2 regions of the Blastochloris tepida genome follow, and region 1 is predicted to be linked to the other one. Evidence: riboswitches for the same ligand, from Rfam matches in the RefSeq annotation. Region 1 holds a riboswitch; the other holds the start of a gene.
The links. Region 1 has a riboswitch for cobalamin ahead of cbpA (modified peptide precursor CbpA). Riboswitches for the same ligand answer to the same signal wherever they lie in the genome.
Positions count from the first base shown of each region.

Region 2: it holds a riboswitch for cobalamin, as region 1 does, so the genes downstream of both, BLTE_RS06825 (TonB-dependent receptor plug domain-containing protein) here and cbpA (modified peptide precursor CbpA) in region 1, are expected to answer to the same signal.

Region 1 is NZ_AP018907.1:356,536-360,472, reverse strand. Features, by position in the region: gene cbpB (peptide-modifying radical SAM enzyme CbpB) at 320-1,756, opposite strand; gene cbpA (modified peptide precursor CbpA) at 1,753-1,896, opposite strand; cobalamin riboswitch at 1,985-2,169, opposite strand; gene BLTE_RS01535 (cold-shock protein) at 2,391-2,600, opposite strand; gene rpsU (30S ribosomal protein S21) at 2,951-3,265, shown strand; gene purU (formyltetrahydrofolate deformylase) at 3,646-3,937, shown strand, end outside.
Region 2 is NZ_AP018907.1:1,462,303-1,466,239, forward strand. Features, by position in the region: gene BLTE_RS06825 (TonB-dependent receptor plug domain-containing protein) at 1-1,851, opposite strand, end outside; cobalamin riboswitch at 2,016-2,226, opposite strand; gene rfbC (dTDP-4-dehydrorhamnose 3,5-epimerase) at 2,605-3,162, shown strand; gene rfbD (dTDP-4-dehydrorhamnose reductase) at 3,162-3,937, shown strand, end outside.

The DNA of each region.
Region 1 (3,937 bases):
TTTGCCTCTTACTCAAAGCGGCCGACTTCGGGTCCCGGAGCGGCGCCGAGTGTGAGCCGGCGCCGCTCCGGGACCCGAAGTCGGCGCCCAAACTCACTCAATCTGATTCAGCCTGGTTTACACCCGGCATAGAGTGTTGCCCCAAAGGGCTCGCACCCAGCTAAGAGGCGAGTCGAATTCTGCTTCGAAGCGCGGAATCGAACAAGTCCCCGAACGGAACCTCAACAGAAATAGCTTCCCTAATTGCCTAAGCGCAACGTGAAGGTCTCCAGGCATTTGGCCACCGATTAGAACCTTGATTCGATAAGTTGAGCGTACCTCACCACCCCAACGCGCGGGCGTCGAACACCGTCTCGGTGCCGGCGTCCCAGCCGTCCCACAGGAAGTCGTCGTGCCGGCCCTCGGCGATCAGCCGGAAGGCGGTGCGCGTCTGCTCCTCATAGAACTCGCAATAGGCGCCGGTCTTCTCCATGCCGCCATTCATCTCGTGCGCCTCGGCCGGGCACGGCGAGCCGCAGAAGTGACGGATGGCGCAGGTGCGGCACGGCGCGATGTCCTCGACCCTGCGGCCGGAGACCTTTGTGAACGCCGGGCGCGCCAGCACCTCATCGATGTCGTCGGCGAACAGATTGCCGCCCTTGAAGGCGGGCAGGCCGATGAACTCGCTGCACGGGAAGAGGTCGCCGTTCGGCGCCAGCGCGAAGAACGCCCGCCCGCCGCCGCACGGCGAGATATCGCACATCAGCCGCCGCGCCGTCGGCGCCAGGATGCCGATCAGGATGTTGGCGAAGTTTGCCACCACCAGCTTGCGCCCCGTTTCGCGGTAGAGCGCGTGGCTCCGCTCCAGCGCCGCGATGAACGCATGCGCCAGCGGCGCGTCGTCGGCGCGCACGGTGCGCGCGCCCGGCAGCGTGCAGCGGATGACGTTGAGCATGCAGGCCGGCACCTCGCGGGCGTGCAGGAACTCGACCATCGGCACGAGCTGGTCGAGGTTCTCGGTCGACATGGTGCAGATGACGTTGAAGGCCGGATAGCCCTTCAGCCGCGCGATCGCCTCCACCACCTTGGCGTAGACCCCGGCGCCGTTCCAGTTGGCGCGGGTGCGGTCGGCGATCTCGGGCACCGGCGCATCCAGCGACAGGCCGATGCCGACGCCGCGGCTGGTGAGGAAATCCACCGCCTTGTCGTCGAGCAGCGTGGCGTTGGTCTGCACGCCGAAGCGGAAGCGGTCCCGGAAGGCATCGATGCCGGCAAAGATCGCGTCCTTGGCGATCATCGGCTCGGCGCCGTGGAAGATGATCTGCGGCTTGCGCCCCTCCGGCATGTGGCGGCGGAAATAGGCATCCAGTCGCGCCAGCGCATCGAGCAGCGTCGATGCGTCCATGTCGGTGCCGTCGCGGCGCATCTCGGCGGGGATGTAGCAATAGGTGCAGTTGAGATTGCAGCGCTCGGTGGCATTGACATAGACCGCCGACGGCTTCAGCCCGAACCGCAACGCCGCCATCTCGCGCGCGAAGGCATCCGCCTGCTCGCGATAGCCGTCGATGAGCGCGCCGCCGGCCAGCGTCTCTGCCAGCCGGTCCTTGGCGATCAGCGCCCAGAACGCGGTGTCGGGCGCGATCAACGCGATGTGGGTGGGATGGCCGATGTCGTAGGGCTGGAACGCCGGGCCATTGCCGCTGTTGACGAAGCGGCCCCGCGAGGGGGCCGCTCCAGGCGCCGCAAGACGCCCTGTTGCCATCAACGGCGCGTTCATTTCGCCGCCTCTTTGTCCATCAGCACGAAGTGCGACAGGCCGGTGCCCTCGGCATCGCAGCTCTTGCGGATGGCAATGACGGCCGGGCGCGGCGCGGGCGCCTCGGCGGCGGGGCGGATGGGGGTGGTGGTCTGGTCCATTCCTCGGGCTCCTGATGACGGACCGGGCGTCCGACAGCACCGCACGCAAGCGCACGGTTCTGCCGAAACCCTTTGCCATCGGATTTCGCCCGGTCAGATTGTTCCAGCAGGTCTTCTGGCTCTCGGATCAACCGCCGCCCTCAAGCCTTCCCAACGGGGTGGTCCCCATCAGTGGCCTGGCTCTCGCCCTCGAAGGCGGCGTCCCCGATTACAGCGGCGGGTCCGCCACGGAGTTTCACCGTGTTCCGGGATACTGGAACGATGGCGGCAGCTAACCCGGCCCCAACTGCGCCGTCAATCGGGGCCTTCACACGCGAAACGGCCGCGCCCGGGTGCCGGACGCGGCCGTTCGAATGGGAACACCGGTCGTCTGCTGCGGTTTCCGGCCTCAGGGCCGTAGAACCGCAGTCCGACCGCCGAAAAATCCCATTCTGATCAAGGATCTTTCGGCGAGCTTGTGTCCGGGAGCCCTGGGGGCTCTCCCGGACACCGCATTACGCCGGCTGGATGTTGTTGACCGCGACCTTGCCGCTGCGGCGGTCCTCGGCGGTGTCGAAGGCGACCTTCTGGCCCTCGGCGAGGCCGCGCATGCCGGCGCGCTCCAGCGCGGTGGCGTGGACGAACACGTCCTTGCCGCCATTGTCCGGCCGGATGAAGCCATAGCCCTTTTGATCGTTATAGAATTTCACGGTGCCCGTGATCATGGATTCCTCCCCCGGCTGCTGGAAGCACATCGATGCGGGATGCGACGCCTCCCGCGGTCTGGTTCGTCGATGTTTGGAAAGACTTGAGAACCCGCGCCCGGCAGTCGCAAGGGCGTAACGGCCCGATCGTCCGGCCAACGTCGATGCGGTCATATAGGCGCCTCCCGCGCCCGCCACAAGCGCCGGATGCCGCCATCGGCCGCATTTCCCCGCCCCACGACGAATTCTCGTCCCACGACGAATTGTTGCGGCGCGGGCCGTCTGGCGTGCTAAGAGGGCGCTTCATCCTGTGCGGCCGGTGCATGCCGGGCCGTCACCTCACCCACTCCAACCAAGATTGGATCATCGTCTTGCAGGTTCTCGTACGTGACAACAATGTTGACCAGGCGCTGAAGGTTCTCAAGAAAAAGATGCAGCGCGAAGGCATCTTCCGCGAAATGAAGCAGCGGCGGTCCTACGAGAAGCCATCGGAGCGCAAGACCCGCGAGAAGGCCGAGGCCGTCCGCCGCATGCGCAAGGCCGCCCGCAAGCAGGCCCAGCGCGAGGGTCTCCTGCCGGCGCCGAAGAAGCCGCTGCGCGATGCCCGCGGCCGTCCCGGCTTCGGACCGCGTCCGTCCGGCTTCGGACCGCGCCCGGCTGCGCCGGCCACGGCGGCCGGCGTTTGAGCCGGCCTGCGGCGCGGGCAGCGCGCCCGATTGTCGCAGCGCGCCCTCTGAATTCAGACTAATTCAATATAATACCTCCGCAGGGGCGGAATATAGGTATCTTGAAACCTATATTCCGCCCCTACGCGCAAACACCCGATGTCAGCGCCCGCAGACAATGCTAACTGCGTGCGCCGTGGGCATCGCAGTGCCGAGAATCGCAGTGCCGAGACTTGCGCCACGGGGATTTGTGTCCGGGGTTTGCGCTCTCGCGTTCTCTGCTGCCCACCGACAAGACGCTCGACATCACCTGTTCGACGCGGCGAAGCCCACACTCCCGAGGGTTCCGTTGCATCGATCCCGCCCCCGCTCTGGCGGCTTCGAGTTCCGGACACGCGACCATGCAGCTTCAGCTTCCGCAGAACCAGATCGTGCAGGCCACCGGCTCCGGGCCTGCCCAGACCCAGTACACGCTGACGATCTCCTGTCCCGACCGCATCGGCGTGGTGGCGGAGGTCTCAGGCTTCCTCGCCCATCACGAGTGCTTCATCACCTCGTCCCAGCATTTCGGCGACACCGAGACCGGCCAGTTCTTCATGCGCACGGCCTTCCTGCTGCCGCCGGGCATGTCGTTTGCGGACCTGACGCCGAAATTCACGCCGATCGGCAACAAGTTCCAGATGCGGTGGTGGT
Region 2 (3,937 bases), 1.1 Mb from region 1:
GATCAGCCCGTTGACGACCGTGTAGGCGTCGAGCGCCACGCGATTGTAGACGGTGTTGTAGGTCGGCGCCGGCCAGTAGGTGTAGTTGTCGGTCATGCCGCTGTTCTGGACGACGGCGAGCGTGGCGCGGCCGCGGCCCTCGGCGAACTTGACGATCGCGCGCAGCGAGGCCGCGTTCTGCGGAACCCGGATCGCGCCGAGCGTGGTCAGCAGCGTGGTGTCGTAGGCTTCGGCGTCGGTATAGGTGTAGCTGCCCTCGATGCTGAGCCAGGAGAGCGGGTCGGCGCGCAGCGTCACCTCGACGCCCTGACGGCTGGTCGAGATCGGCGAGTTGACCACCGTGCGGGCGGTGCCGACCGTGGCGAGGGTGATCTCGTCCTCGAGGTTCATCGAGAAATAGGTGACGTCGGCCGCCAGCCTGCCGTCGAACAGGGTCTGTTCGATGCCGAAATCCCAGCCGGTCGAGCTTTCGGGGTTCAGGCTCGGATTGGGCACGAAGTTGGAATAGTAGTAGCCGAACTGCTGCACGAAGGTCGGCTGGGTGACGCCGGTGCCGACGCTGGCGTGCAGGCGCGTGCCGTGCGCCAGCTTCTGCGAGGCGGTGAAGCGCCAAGTGGTGGCGTCCTGGAAGGCGTCAAAATCATCGTAGCGCACGGCGCCGGTCAGCGACAGGCCGGCCGGCAGGTCGATCATGTGCTCGGCGAACACGCCGGTGCGGGCGCGGGCATAGAGGTCGCCGACCGCCGGCGCCGACTGGCGGAATTCCTCGTGCTGATAGTCGGCGCCGAACGACAATGTGTTGCTGGCGCCGCCGAGCCAGGGCGTGTCGAACTTCAGCACGCTCTTGGTGTCGAAGGTGTTGCGCTGGCCGTAATAGGCCGAGTTTCCCCAGGCCGGGGAATTGTAATAGAGGTTGTTCTCGAAGGTGTTGAAGCCGACCGTCTGGATGAAGCGGCCGTCCCACAGCTTCATCGTCGCAACGGCATTGCCGATGAAGCTGTCATAGGACTGCGTGTCGGCGGTGTCCATCAGCAGGCCGTTGGTGTAGAAGTCCACATCGTCGGCCTTGGTGCCGCGGTCGGTCCAGCGGATGCCGCCCTCGACATTGAAATACTCGTTGAAATCGATGCCGGCCTTGCCGTTGACCACTGTCGAGCGGCTGCCGTCGGTTTCCGAGCCGAAGCGCGAGAAGTTGAAGCCGCGCGTGGATTCGCTCGAAACCGAGAATGCGCCATAGACCGGGCCGGTGGCGCCGCGGACCGACAGCGTGCCGCCGCCGGAATTGCGGGTGCCACCCTCGATGCGGCCGTCGAGCTGCGGCTTGGCGAGGCCGCGGCCGCTCTTGGTGATGACCGAGATCACGCCGGCCTGGGCGTTGGAGCCGTAGAGGCCGGACTGCGGGCCGCGCAGAACCTCGATGCGCTCGATGTCGTCGACCAGGAAGCCGGCGAAATCGAAGCCGCCATTCTCGACCTCGTTCACCTGGACGCCGTCGATCTGGACCAGCAGCTGATTGGGCTTCAAGCCGCGCATGCGCACCTGGGTCAGGGCGCCGGCGCCGCCGGAGGTGTTGACGGCGAGGCCCGCCGCCTCGCGCAGCGCGTCCGGCACGGTGTTGACGCCGTTGGCGCGCAGCTCGTCGCCGGTGATCACGGTGACCGCCGAGCCGACCTTGGACTCCTCGACCGGCACCTGGTTGGCGGTGATGACGACCTCGGGCAGCGACTGGTCGGATTGCGCGGCGGGCGCCGGATCGGCTGCCGACTGGGCAAGTGCAGGCAGTGCCGAAAGCGGGATCAGTGAGGTCGAGAAAAGAAGGCTCTTGAGGGCCGAGCGGACAAGGGCCGCCATGACGCGTCTCCGGGTGTCAAAGAAACGACAGGAGTCGCGGCGGCCCGGGCTCGCACCCGGCGCTGGCGTTCAGCAAGGCTTGACGAGTGGCGCATGGCCGGCCTCCGCGACAGTTCCACTGTCACCGTGCGGAGAGACCGCTCCGGTCGCGCGCCCCGCACGCCGGAAGGTGACTTGCACAGGTCGGTCTCCTGGCTCGCGGGTCTTCGCCCGTCGCCGCCTTCCCAGGGTTGTCTCCCCAGTGGCGTTCGGCGATGGGCTCTCCGCTCACAGTTGCGGGGGCAGCCTCGGATTCGGACGAGACGCGCACGCCTCCTCCTCACCGTGTTCCCTGGACCGGACGTCGTCCGGCCCACCTGCACGCCGGCAATTCACAGGTTGGTTATCGAAAAGTCAAGCACCGCCCGGCGGCGCGCGGCTGGCCGGCCGAATGCCGTGGCATTGATGCAAATGGCACCGACGGCCTTCAATCTTATGCCAACGGTCGCAGACTATAACTCGTCATGCCCGCACTTGTTGCGGGCATCCACGACTCCAAAATGTCTTTGGAAACAAAGACGTGGATGGCCGGGACAAGCCCGGCCATGACGGAGACCGACATATGTCGGTCTCCGTCGAAACCTGCCCGGCCATGACGACGGCGGGGTCATACTCGACGACAGTCGGTATTATGCCACCATGACGGGCCATGCTGCTTGCAGGGCGCGGGTGGCCTGGGTAGGCGGGGCAGGGGTAAGGCGAGGGTCTTGAGAGATGCAGGTCGTCGAGACGTCCATTCCGGGCGTATTGATCATCGAGCCGAAGGTGTTCGGCGATGCGCGCGGCTTCTTCATGGAGACGTATCAGGCGGTGCGCTACGCCGAGGCCGGCATCCTGCGGCCGTTCGTGCAGGACAATCTGTCCCGCTCGGCGTACGGCGTGCTGCGCGGCCTGCACATCCAGAACCCGAATTCGCAGGGCAAGCTGGTGACGGTGCTGCGGGGGCGGGTGCTCGACGTGGCGCTCGATGTCCGCCGCGGCAGCCCCACCTTCGGCCGGCATGTGGCGGTGGAGCTGAGCGAGGACAATCGCCGGCAGTTCTGGGTGCCGCGCGGCTTCGCCCACGGCTTCGCCGTGCTGTCGGAGAGCGCCGACTTCTTCTACAAATGCGACGATTTCTACAGCCCCACCGACGAGTTCGTGGTGCGCTGGAACGATCCGGCGCTCGGCATCGACTGGGGGATCGAGGCGCCGAAGCTGTCGGCGCGCGATGCCGACGCCGCGCCGCTGGCCGAGCTTCATGACCGCCTGCCGGTCTATGGCGAGGTGTGATGCGCATCCTGCTCACCGGCATTTCCGGACAGGTCGGCGCGGCGCTGATGCCGGTGCTCGGCCGCCTTGGCACCGTGGTGGCGGCGGATCGCGCCCGGCTCGATCTCGCCCGGCCGCAGGCGATCGCGGCCGCGCTCGATGCGCTGGCGCCCGATCTCATCGTCAATCCGGCGGCCTATACGGCGGTGGACCGTGCCGAGGACGAGCGCGATCTTGCCTTCCGCGTCAATGCCGAGGCGCCGTACGCGATGGCGCGCTGGGCGGCCGCGCGCGGCGTGCCGCTCGTCCATTTTTCCACCGACTACGTCTATGACGGGCGCGGCACGCAGCCTTGGCGCGAGGGCGACGCCACCGGGCCGCTCTGCGTCTATGGCGCCAGCAAGCTTGCCGGCGAGGAGGCGGTGCGGGCGGCCGGCGGGCCGCATCTGGTGGTGCGGACCTCGTGGGTCTATGCGGCGAGCGGCGCCAACTTCCTGCGCACCATGGAGCGGCTGGCGCGCGAGCGCAGCGAGCTGCGCGTCGTCGCCGACCAGATCGGCGCGCCGACCTCGGCCGCATTGATCGCCGATGCGCTGGCAGCGGTGCTGGCATCGGGGCAAGACGACATTGCCGGGCGCTTCGCCGCCGCTTCGGGCCTCGTTCACCTCGCCGCCAGCGGCGAGACGAGCTGGCACGGCTTTGCCGCGGCCATCGTCGCCGGCCTGCGGGCGCGCGGCGTGCCGCTCAAGGTCGAGACCGTGACGGCGATCACCACCGCCGACTATCCGACCAAGGC